Regions from separate parts of the Fusibacter sp. QWL-12 genome, predicted to be linked through region 2. Evidence: a T-box and tRNA genes for the amino acid it is inferred to sense, from the RefSeq annotation. Region 2 holds a T-box; the other regions hold tRNA genes.

Region 1 (2,231 bases), 1.6 Mb from region 2:
GGGGATAACAGGCTTATCTCCCCCAAGAGTCCACATCGACGGGGAGGTTTGGCACCTCGATGTCGGCTCGTCTCATCCTGGGGCTGAAGTAGGTCCCAAGGGTTGGGCTGTTCGCCCATTAAAGAGGCACGCGAGCTGGGTTCAGAACGTCGTGAGACAGTTCGGTCCCTATCTGCTGTGGGCGTAGGAAATTTGAGAGGAGCTGTCCTTAGTACGAGAGGACCGGGATGGACAAACCTCTGGTGGATCAGTTGTCTTGCCAAAGGCACAGCTGAGTAGCTAAGTTTGGACGGGATAAGCGCTGAAGGCATCTAAGCGCGAAGCCCCCCTTAAGATGAGATTTCCCATCCAGAAATGGAGTAAGACCCCATGAAGATAATGTGGTAATAGGCCTGAGGTGTAAGTGCAGTAATGCATTCAGCTGACAGGTACTAATAGGTCGAGGTCTTGACCAAATTTTTACTAAAACTTTTAATGAATGATCTGTATGTAGTTTTTAGGGTATATGCCTTAAACTGTTGAAACCATCATTTTATGTTGTTTTAATAGAAAGCCTAGTCTATTTACTTTGTAAACAGACCCACGGCTGAATTTGCAAAGCAAATTCATATCTAGTGACGATGGCGGAGGGGCAACACCTGTACCCATACCGAACACAGAAGTAAAGTCCTCCAGCGTCGATGGTACTTAGCGGGCAGCTGCTTGGGAGAGTAGAACGTTGCTAGTTAAAAGTTGTTTTTACAACTTATATTCCAAGGTAGCTCAATGGTGGAGCACTCGGCTGTTAACCGATAGGCTGAGGGTTCGAATCCCTCCCTTGGAGCCATTTTATTTAAAAGTTGCCGTGGTGGCGGAACTGGCAGACGCACAGGACTTAAAATCCTGCGGTGGCGACACCGTACCGGTTCGATTCCGGTCCTCGGCACCAACTTTTATCGCGGAGTGGAGCAGTGGCAGCTCGTTGGGCTCATAACCCAAAGGCCGCAGGTTCGAATCCTGCCTCCGCAACCATGAATATTTTGTTTTAACTTGGCGGCGTAGCTTAGTTGGCTAGAGCGTCCGGTTCATACCCGGAAGGTCGGTGGTTCGAATCCGCCCGCCGCTACCATTTTTACTCTTATTCATGGCCCCTTGGTCAAGCGGTCAAGACACCGCCCTTTCACGGCGGTAACAGGGGTTCGATTCCCCTAGGGGTCACCATTTGGAAGTTTAGCTCAGCTGGGAGAGCATCTGCCTTACAAGCAGAGGGTCATAGGTTCGATCCCTATAACTTCCACCATTTTTGAACTTAGAAATAAGTTCATCGCGGTCCAGTAGTTCAGTTGGTTAGAACGCTAGCCTGTCACGCTAGAGGTCGAGGGTTCGAGTCCCTTCTGGATCGCCATTTATATGCCGGTGTAGCTCAATTGGTAGAGCAACTGACTTGTAATCAGTAGGTCGCGGGTTCGAGTCCCATCACCGGCTCCATTTTTCAAAGTGGAGGGGTTCCCGAGTGGCCAAAGGGGGCGGACTGTAAATCCGTTATCTGAGATTTCGAAGGTTCGAATCCTTCTCCCTCCACCAAAATTTCATTTATGGGTATATTGATTTGTATGTGGAACGGACTTGTTTGGTAAAAAACAAGCAAATTTGGAAGCATGTACATCCACTTGCGGGTGTAGCTCAATGGTAGAGCCCCAGCCTTCCAAGCTGGTTGTGAGAGTTCGATTCTCTTCACCCGCTCCATCAAGACATTGGGGATTCGCCAAGCGGTAAGGCAACGGACTTTGACTCCGTCATTCACAGGTTCAAATCCTGTATCCCCAGCCATTTTTAACGTGATCCATTAGCTCAGTCGGTAGAGCACCTGACTTTTAATCAGGGTGTCCCGCGTTCGAGTCGCGGATGGATCACCATTTTCATCAAGGTCCATTAGCTTAGTTGGTAGAGCACCTGACTCTTAATCAGGGGGTCCAGAGTTCGAGTCTCTGATGGACCACCAACAAGTTATTTTTTAAGGAGAGGTACCGAAGCGGTCATAACGGGGCGGTCTTGAAAACCGTTAGGGTGCAAGCCCACGTGGGTTCGAATCCCACCCTCTCCGCCATAAAATTTTGGAGAAGTACTCAAGTGGCTGAAGAGGCTCCCCTGCTAAGGGAGTAGGTCTCGACAAGGGGCGCGAGGGTTCAAATCCCTCCTTCTCCGCCAATTTCTTTATGGAACATTATGCAAGAGTAATCTTGCTAGGATGC
Region 2 (2,231 bases):
GTCTTGACGTACATGACATCGGCTCTAGAAATGGCTTGCTTAAAGAGGGTATGGTATTAACCGTTGAACCTGGTCTTTATATTGCTGAGGAATCGATTGGTATTCGTATTGAAGATGATGTCCTAATAACTGAAACTGGAAATATCGTTTTATCAAGTCATCTTCCAAAATCAGTTGAAGAAATTGAAAGGTTGATGGCATAATGACGTGTCGAACGGGTTGCGGTGCTTGCTGCATTGTTCCTTCGATTACGACTAAAACGCCAAAATTACCCCATGGAAAACCAGCTGGCGTGCCTTGTCCACATTTGGATCATGATTTAAGATGCTCGATTTTTAGCGATCCAGATCGTCCAAAGGTCTGTGCAAGTTTACAACCATCAGTAGAAATGTGTGGTAATTCAAAAGAGGCTGCGATAGCCTACCTTAACTGGTTAGAAGATGAAACCGCTCCTAAATGACACGTATAATTCCAAACGAGAATTTGTCAGTCAAATTACTAAAAATTAATTTTTATGGCAAAAGGTATTGACACCGCCTTAAATTCTTTTTATAATCAGTTCAATATTAAAAAAGACTTTGACGAGAAGAGTATTTCTTAAAACAGACGTTACAGCGAGCCGATGGTGGTGTGAGTTCGGCACAGAGTTTGAGGAAGAAGAACATCTCCGAGTTGCCAACCGAAAGCATGCGAGTAGGCTTGGCCGTATCCGTAACGTTACAAACGGTAGATATCGACAGAAATGTCCGTATCGAAGAGCTGGGTGATAAACCAATATGGGTGGTACCGCGGAAGAGTAAGCTTTCGTCCCTATCGTTAACGATAGGGATGGGAGCTTTTTTTATTTAGCCACAATCTTGCTTGTGGTAAAAGCTGAGGACTCGATGTCCGAAGATTTTTTACTCAATAAAAAATAACCGATTGGCTCTCGATACAAATGGAAAGGAGAAAAAAATGGAAAAAAGAACGCATTTATGTGGCGAACTAAGAGCTTTGCATGTTGGAGAGAGAGCGATTCTTAAAGGTTGGGTTCAAAGAAGACGAGACTTAGGTGGCGTCATCTTCATCGATTTGAGAGACAAAACAGGGATCAGTCAGGTTGTACTGGATGCAACAAATCTTTCAGAAGCGGATTTTGAGTTAGCTGAAAGTCTCAGAAATGAGTTTGTTATCGAGGTTACGGGTCAGATAGAGCTGAGAAGTGCAGATACTATAAACCCTTCCATTCCAACTGGAGAAGTAGATTTGCGAGCAAGTCAGTTAAAAATATACTCAAAGGCAAAGAATACGCCTTTTAGAATCAATGAATCAGAAACCGTAAAAGAGGATTTGAGAATTAAATACAGATACCTTGACCTCAGAAGTCAAAGTGCCTATAAAAATCTACTGCTAAGACAAACTGTGACGCAAGCAGTGAGAAGTTATTTGATGTCATTAGGGTGTCTGGAAGTGGAAACTCCTATATTAACGAAAAGTACACCAGAAGGTGCAAGAGACTTTTTAGTACCAAGCAGGATGAACAAAGGTAGCTTTTATGCACTGCCTCAATCACCACAAATCTATAAGCAACTTTTAATGGTTGGTGGTATCGATCGCTATTTCCAAGTGGCGAAATGCTTTAGAGATGAAGATCTTAGAGCCGATCGACAATTAGAGTTTACCCAGGTTGATATGGAATTTTCGTTTGTGGATGCAGAAGATGTTATTGAAATTCTTGAAGGGCTCTTTGCTATGGTAATGGAAATGACGCTTGGGTTAAAAATACAGACACCTTTTAGACGAATGACCTATCATGAGGCAATGGAATCCTATGGCTCTGATAAGCCAGATGTAAGATTTGGAATGCCAATGGTCGATTTAACGGACTTAATGAAGACATGCGATTTTTCAGTATTTCGCAAGGTAGTCGATCAAGGGGGTATCGTTAAAGCCATTACGGTTAAAGGTGGTCAGAAGTTAACACGAACACAAATTGAGTATTTGACAAAGCGCGTCATTGAATTGGGTGGTAGTGGCATGGCTTGGATTGCACTTGACAGTAGTGGAGAGATTCAATCCATCCTCACGAAGTATTTCAGCGAAGCTCAGATGCAGGCAATAATAGAGCAAACAGAAGCACAGCCAGAAGATTTGATTATCTTTTGTGCAGAACCTGGTAAGCTGGCAAGAACGATCTTCGGTGCACTTAGGCTTGAAATTGGCGATTTACTCGGGCTTAGAAAAAAGGATGA
Region 3 (2,231 bases), 410 kb from region 2:
CGTAGGAAATTTGAGAGGAGCTGTCCTTAGTACGAGAGGACCGGGATGGACAAACCTCTGGTGGATCAGTTGTCTTGCCAAAGGCACAGCTGAGTAGCTAAGTTTGGACGGGATAAGCGCTGAAGGCATCTAAGCGCGAAGCCCCCCTTAAGATGAGATTTCCCATCCAGAAATGGAGTAAGACCCCATGAAGATAATGTGGTAATAGGCCTGAGGTGTAAGTGCAGTAATGCATTCAGCTGACAGGTACTAATAGGTCGAGGTCTTGACCAAGATTTTTACTAAAACTTTTAATGAATGATCTGTATGTAGTTTTTAGGGTATATACCTTAAACTGTTGAAACCATCATTTTATGATGTTTTAATAGAAAGCCTAGTCTATTTACTTCGTAAACAGACCCACGGCTGAATTTGCAAAGCAAATTCATATCTAGTGACGATGGCGGAGGGGCAACACCTGTTCCCATACCGAACACAGAAGTAAAGTCCTCCAGCGTCGATGGTACTTAGCGGGCAGCTGCTTGGGAGAGTAGAACGTTGCTAGTTAAAAAGTTGTTTTTACAACTTATATTCCAAGGTAGCTCAATGGTGGAGCACTCGGCTGTTAACCGATAGGCTGAGGGTTCGAATCCCTCCCTTGGAGCCATTTTATTTAAAAGTTGCCGTGGTGGCGGAACTGGCAGACGCACAGGACTTAAAATCCTGCGGTGGCGACACCGTACCGGTTCGATTCCGGTCCTCGGCACCAACTTTTATCGCGGAGTGGAGCAGTGGCAGCTCGTTGGGCTCATAACCCAAAGGCCGCAGGTTCGAATCCTGCCTCCGCAACCATGAATATTTTCATCCTAGGCCCCTTGGTCAAGCGGTCAAGACACCGCCCTTTCACGGCGGTAACAGGGGTTCGATTCCCCTAGGGGTCACCATTTGGAAGTTTAGCTCAGCTGGGAGAGCATCTGCCTTACAAGCAGAGGGTCATAGGTTCGATCCCTATAACTTCCACCATTTTTGAACTTAGAAATAAGTTCATCGCGGTCCAGTAGTTCAGTTGGTTAGAACGCTAGCCTGTCACGCTAGAGGTCGAGGGTTCGAGTCCCTTCTGGATCGCCATTTATATGCCGGTGTAGCTCAATTGGTAGAGCAACTGACTTGTAATCAGTAGGTCGCGGGTTCGAGTCCCATCACCGGCTCCATTTTTCAAAGTGGAGGGGTTCCCGAGTGGCCAAAGGGGGCTGACTGTAAATCCGTTATCTGAGATTTCGAAGGTTCGAATCCTTCTCCCTCCACCAAAAATATGCGGAAGTGGCTCAGTGGTAGAGCATCGCCTTGCCAAGGCGAGGGTCGCGAGTTCGAATCTCGTCTTCCGCTCCAATTTAATAGGCGTCCGTAGCTCAACTGGATAGAGCACCGCCCTTCTAAGGCGGGGGTTTGGGGTTCGAGTCCCTACGGACGCGCCATATAAGGAGAGGTACCGAAGCGGTCATAACGGGGCGGTCTTGAAAACCGTTAGGGTGCAAGCCCACGTGGGTTCGAATCCCACCCTCTCCGCCATTTAAATAATTGTGGGCGTATAGCTCAGCTGGTTAGAGCGCACGCCTGATAAGCGTGAGGTCGGTGGTTCGAGTCCACTTATGCCCACCACAATTATGCCCAGATAGCTCAGTCGGTAGAGCAGGGGACTGAAAATCCCCGTGTCGGTGGTTCGATTCCGCCTCTGGGCACCATCTAGATCAATGATTAAGATTTCTTAGTCGTTGGTCTTTTACTTTTTTGTCAAATAAGTTATAGTATTAATATTACAAAGATAATATGGATTATCTCAATATAACCAAAACACTAAATCTGTGTAAGTGCAAAGGAAACATAATTATGAATCAAAATGGATTTAAAGAAGAGGAAAGAGAGAAAAGAGAATTGGGAAATAATACATTAAACGATTCTAATATATTGGATTCTCCGTTAATACAATATAGAAATCAATTAGATGAAATCGATAAGAATCTTATCAGATTACTTTCAGAGAGGTATAGCATCACAGATTTAGTTGGAGAATACAAAAGAGAACAGCAAATTGAAGTTTTAGATTCAGAACGAGAGAATAGATTGCTAGAAAGAGTGAAGAATTTGGCCATAGAGAATAAGATTTTAGTAAATCAAGAGGATTTGAATTTTTTAGTTGAACTGTATGAATCAATAATGAGGCATAGTAGGCTGAGACAAAGCAATAATAGATA

The links. The T-box of region 2 lies ahead of aspS (aspartate--tRNA ligase). A T-box ahead of a tRNA ligase gene usually reads a tRNA of that ligase, here a tRNA-Asp.
Region 1: it encodes a tRNA-Asp, which carries the amino acid that the T-box ahead of aspS (aspartate--tRNA ligase) is inferred to sense. The anticodon was not compared.
Region 3: it encodes a tRNA-Asp, which carries the amino acid that the T-box ahead of aspS (aspartate--tRNA ligase) is inferred to sense. The anticodon was not compared.

What each region holds. Positions count from the first base shown of each region.
Region 1 is NZ_CM178745.1:460,310-462,540, reverse strand. It holds rRNA gene AC4PID_RS02760 (23S ribosomal RNA) at 1-455, shown strand, start outside; rRNA gene rrf (5S ribosomal RNA) at 611-727, shown strand; tRNA gene AC4PID_RS02750 (tRNA-Asn) at 752-826, shown strand; tRNA gene AC4PID_RS02745 (tRNA-Leu) at 842-928, shown strand; tRNA gene AC4PID_RS02740 (tRNA-Met) at 937-1,011, shown strand; tRNA gene AC4PID_RS02735 (tRNA-Met) at 1,032-1,108, shown strand; tRNA gene AC4PID_RS02730 (tRNA-Glu) at 1,126-1,200, shown strand; tRNA gene AC4PID_RS02725 (tRNA-Val) at 1,204-1,279, shown strand; tRNA gene AC4PID_RS02720 (tRNA-Asp) at 1,308-1,384, shown strand; tRNA gene AC4PID_RS02715 (tRNA-Thr) at 1,392-1,467, shown strand; tRNA gene AC4PID_RS02710 (tRNA-Tyr) at 1,479-1,563, shown strand; tRNA gene AC4PID_RS02705 (tRNA-Gly) at 1,652-1,725, shown strand; tRNA gene AC4PID_RS02700 (tRNA-Gln) at 1,735-1,809, shown strand; tRNA gene AC4PID_RS02695 (tRNA-Lys) at 1,820-1,895, shown strand; tRNA gene AC4PID_RS02690 (tRNA-Lys) at 1,906-1,981, shown strand; tRNA gene AC4PID_RS02685 (tRNA-Ser) at 1,998-2,086, shown strand; tRNA gene AC4PID_RS02680 (tRNA-Ser) at 2,096-2,187, shown strand.
Region 2 is NZ_CM178745.1:2,739,008-2,741,238, forward strand. It holds gene AC4PID_RS13160 (aminopeptidase P N-terminal domain-containing protein) at 1-203, shown strand, start outside; gene AC4PID_RS13165 (YkgJ family cysteine cluster protein) at 203-460, shown strand; T-box leader at 570-815, shown strand; gene aspS (aspartate--tRNA ligase) at 955-2,231, shown strand, end outside.
Region 3 is NZ_CM178745.1:2,325,154-2,327,384, forward strand. It holds rRNA gene AC4PID_RS11270 (23S ribosomal RNA) at 1-273, shown strand, start outside; rRNA gene rrf (5S ribosomal RNA) at 430-546, shown strand; tRNA gene AC4PID_RS11280 (tRNA-Asn) at 572-646, shown strand; tRNA gene AC4PID_RS11285 (tRNA-Leu) at 662-748, shown strand; tRNA gene AC4PID_RS11290 (tRNA-Met) at 757-831, shown strand; tRNA gene AC4PID_RS11295 (tRNA-Glu) at 849-923, shown strand; tRNA gene AC4PID_RS11300 (tRNA-Val) at 927-1,002, shown strand; tRNA gene AC4PID_RS11305 (tRNA-Asp) at 1,031-1,107, shown strand; tRNA gene AC4PID_RS11310 (tRNA-Thr) at 1,115-1,190, shown strand; tRNA gene AC4PID_RS11315 (tRNA-Tyr) at 1,202-1,286, shown strand; tRNA gene AC4PID_RS11320 (tRNA-Gly) at 1,294-1,368, shown strand; tRNA gene AC4PID_RS11325 (tRNA-Arg) at 1,378-1,454, shown strand; tRNA gene AC4PID_RS11330 (tRNA-Ser) at 1,460-1,548, shown strand; tRNA gene AC4PID_RS11335 (tRNA-Ile) at 1,562-1,638, shown strand; tRNA gene AC4PID_RS11340 (tRNA-Phe) at 1,646-1,721, shown strand; gene AC4PID_RS11345 (chorismate mutase) at 1,867-2,231, shown strand, end outside.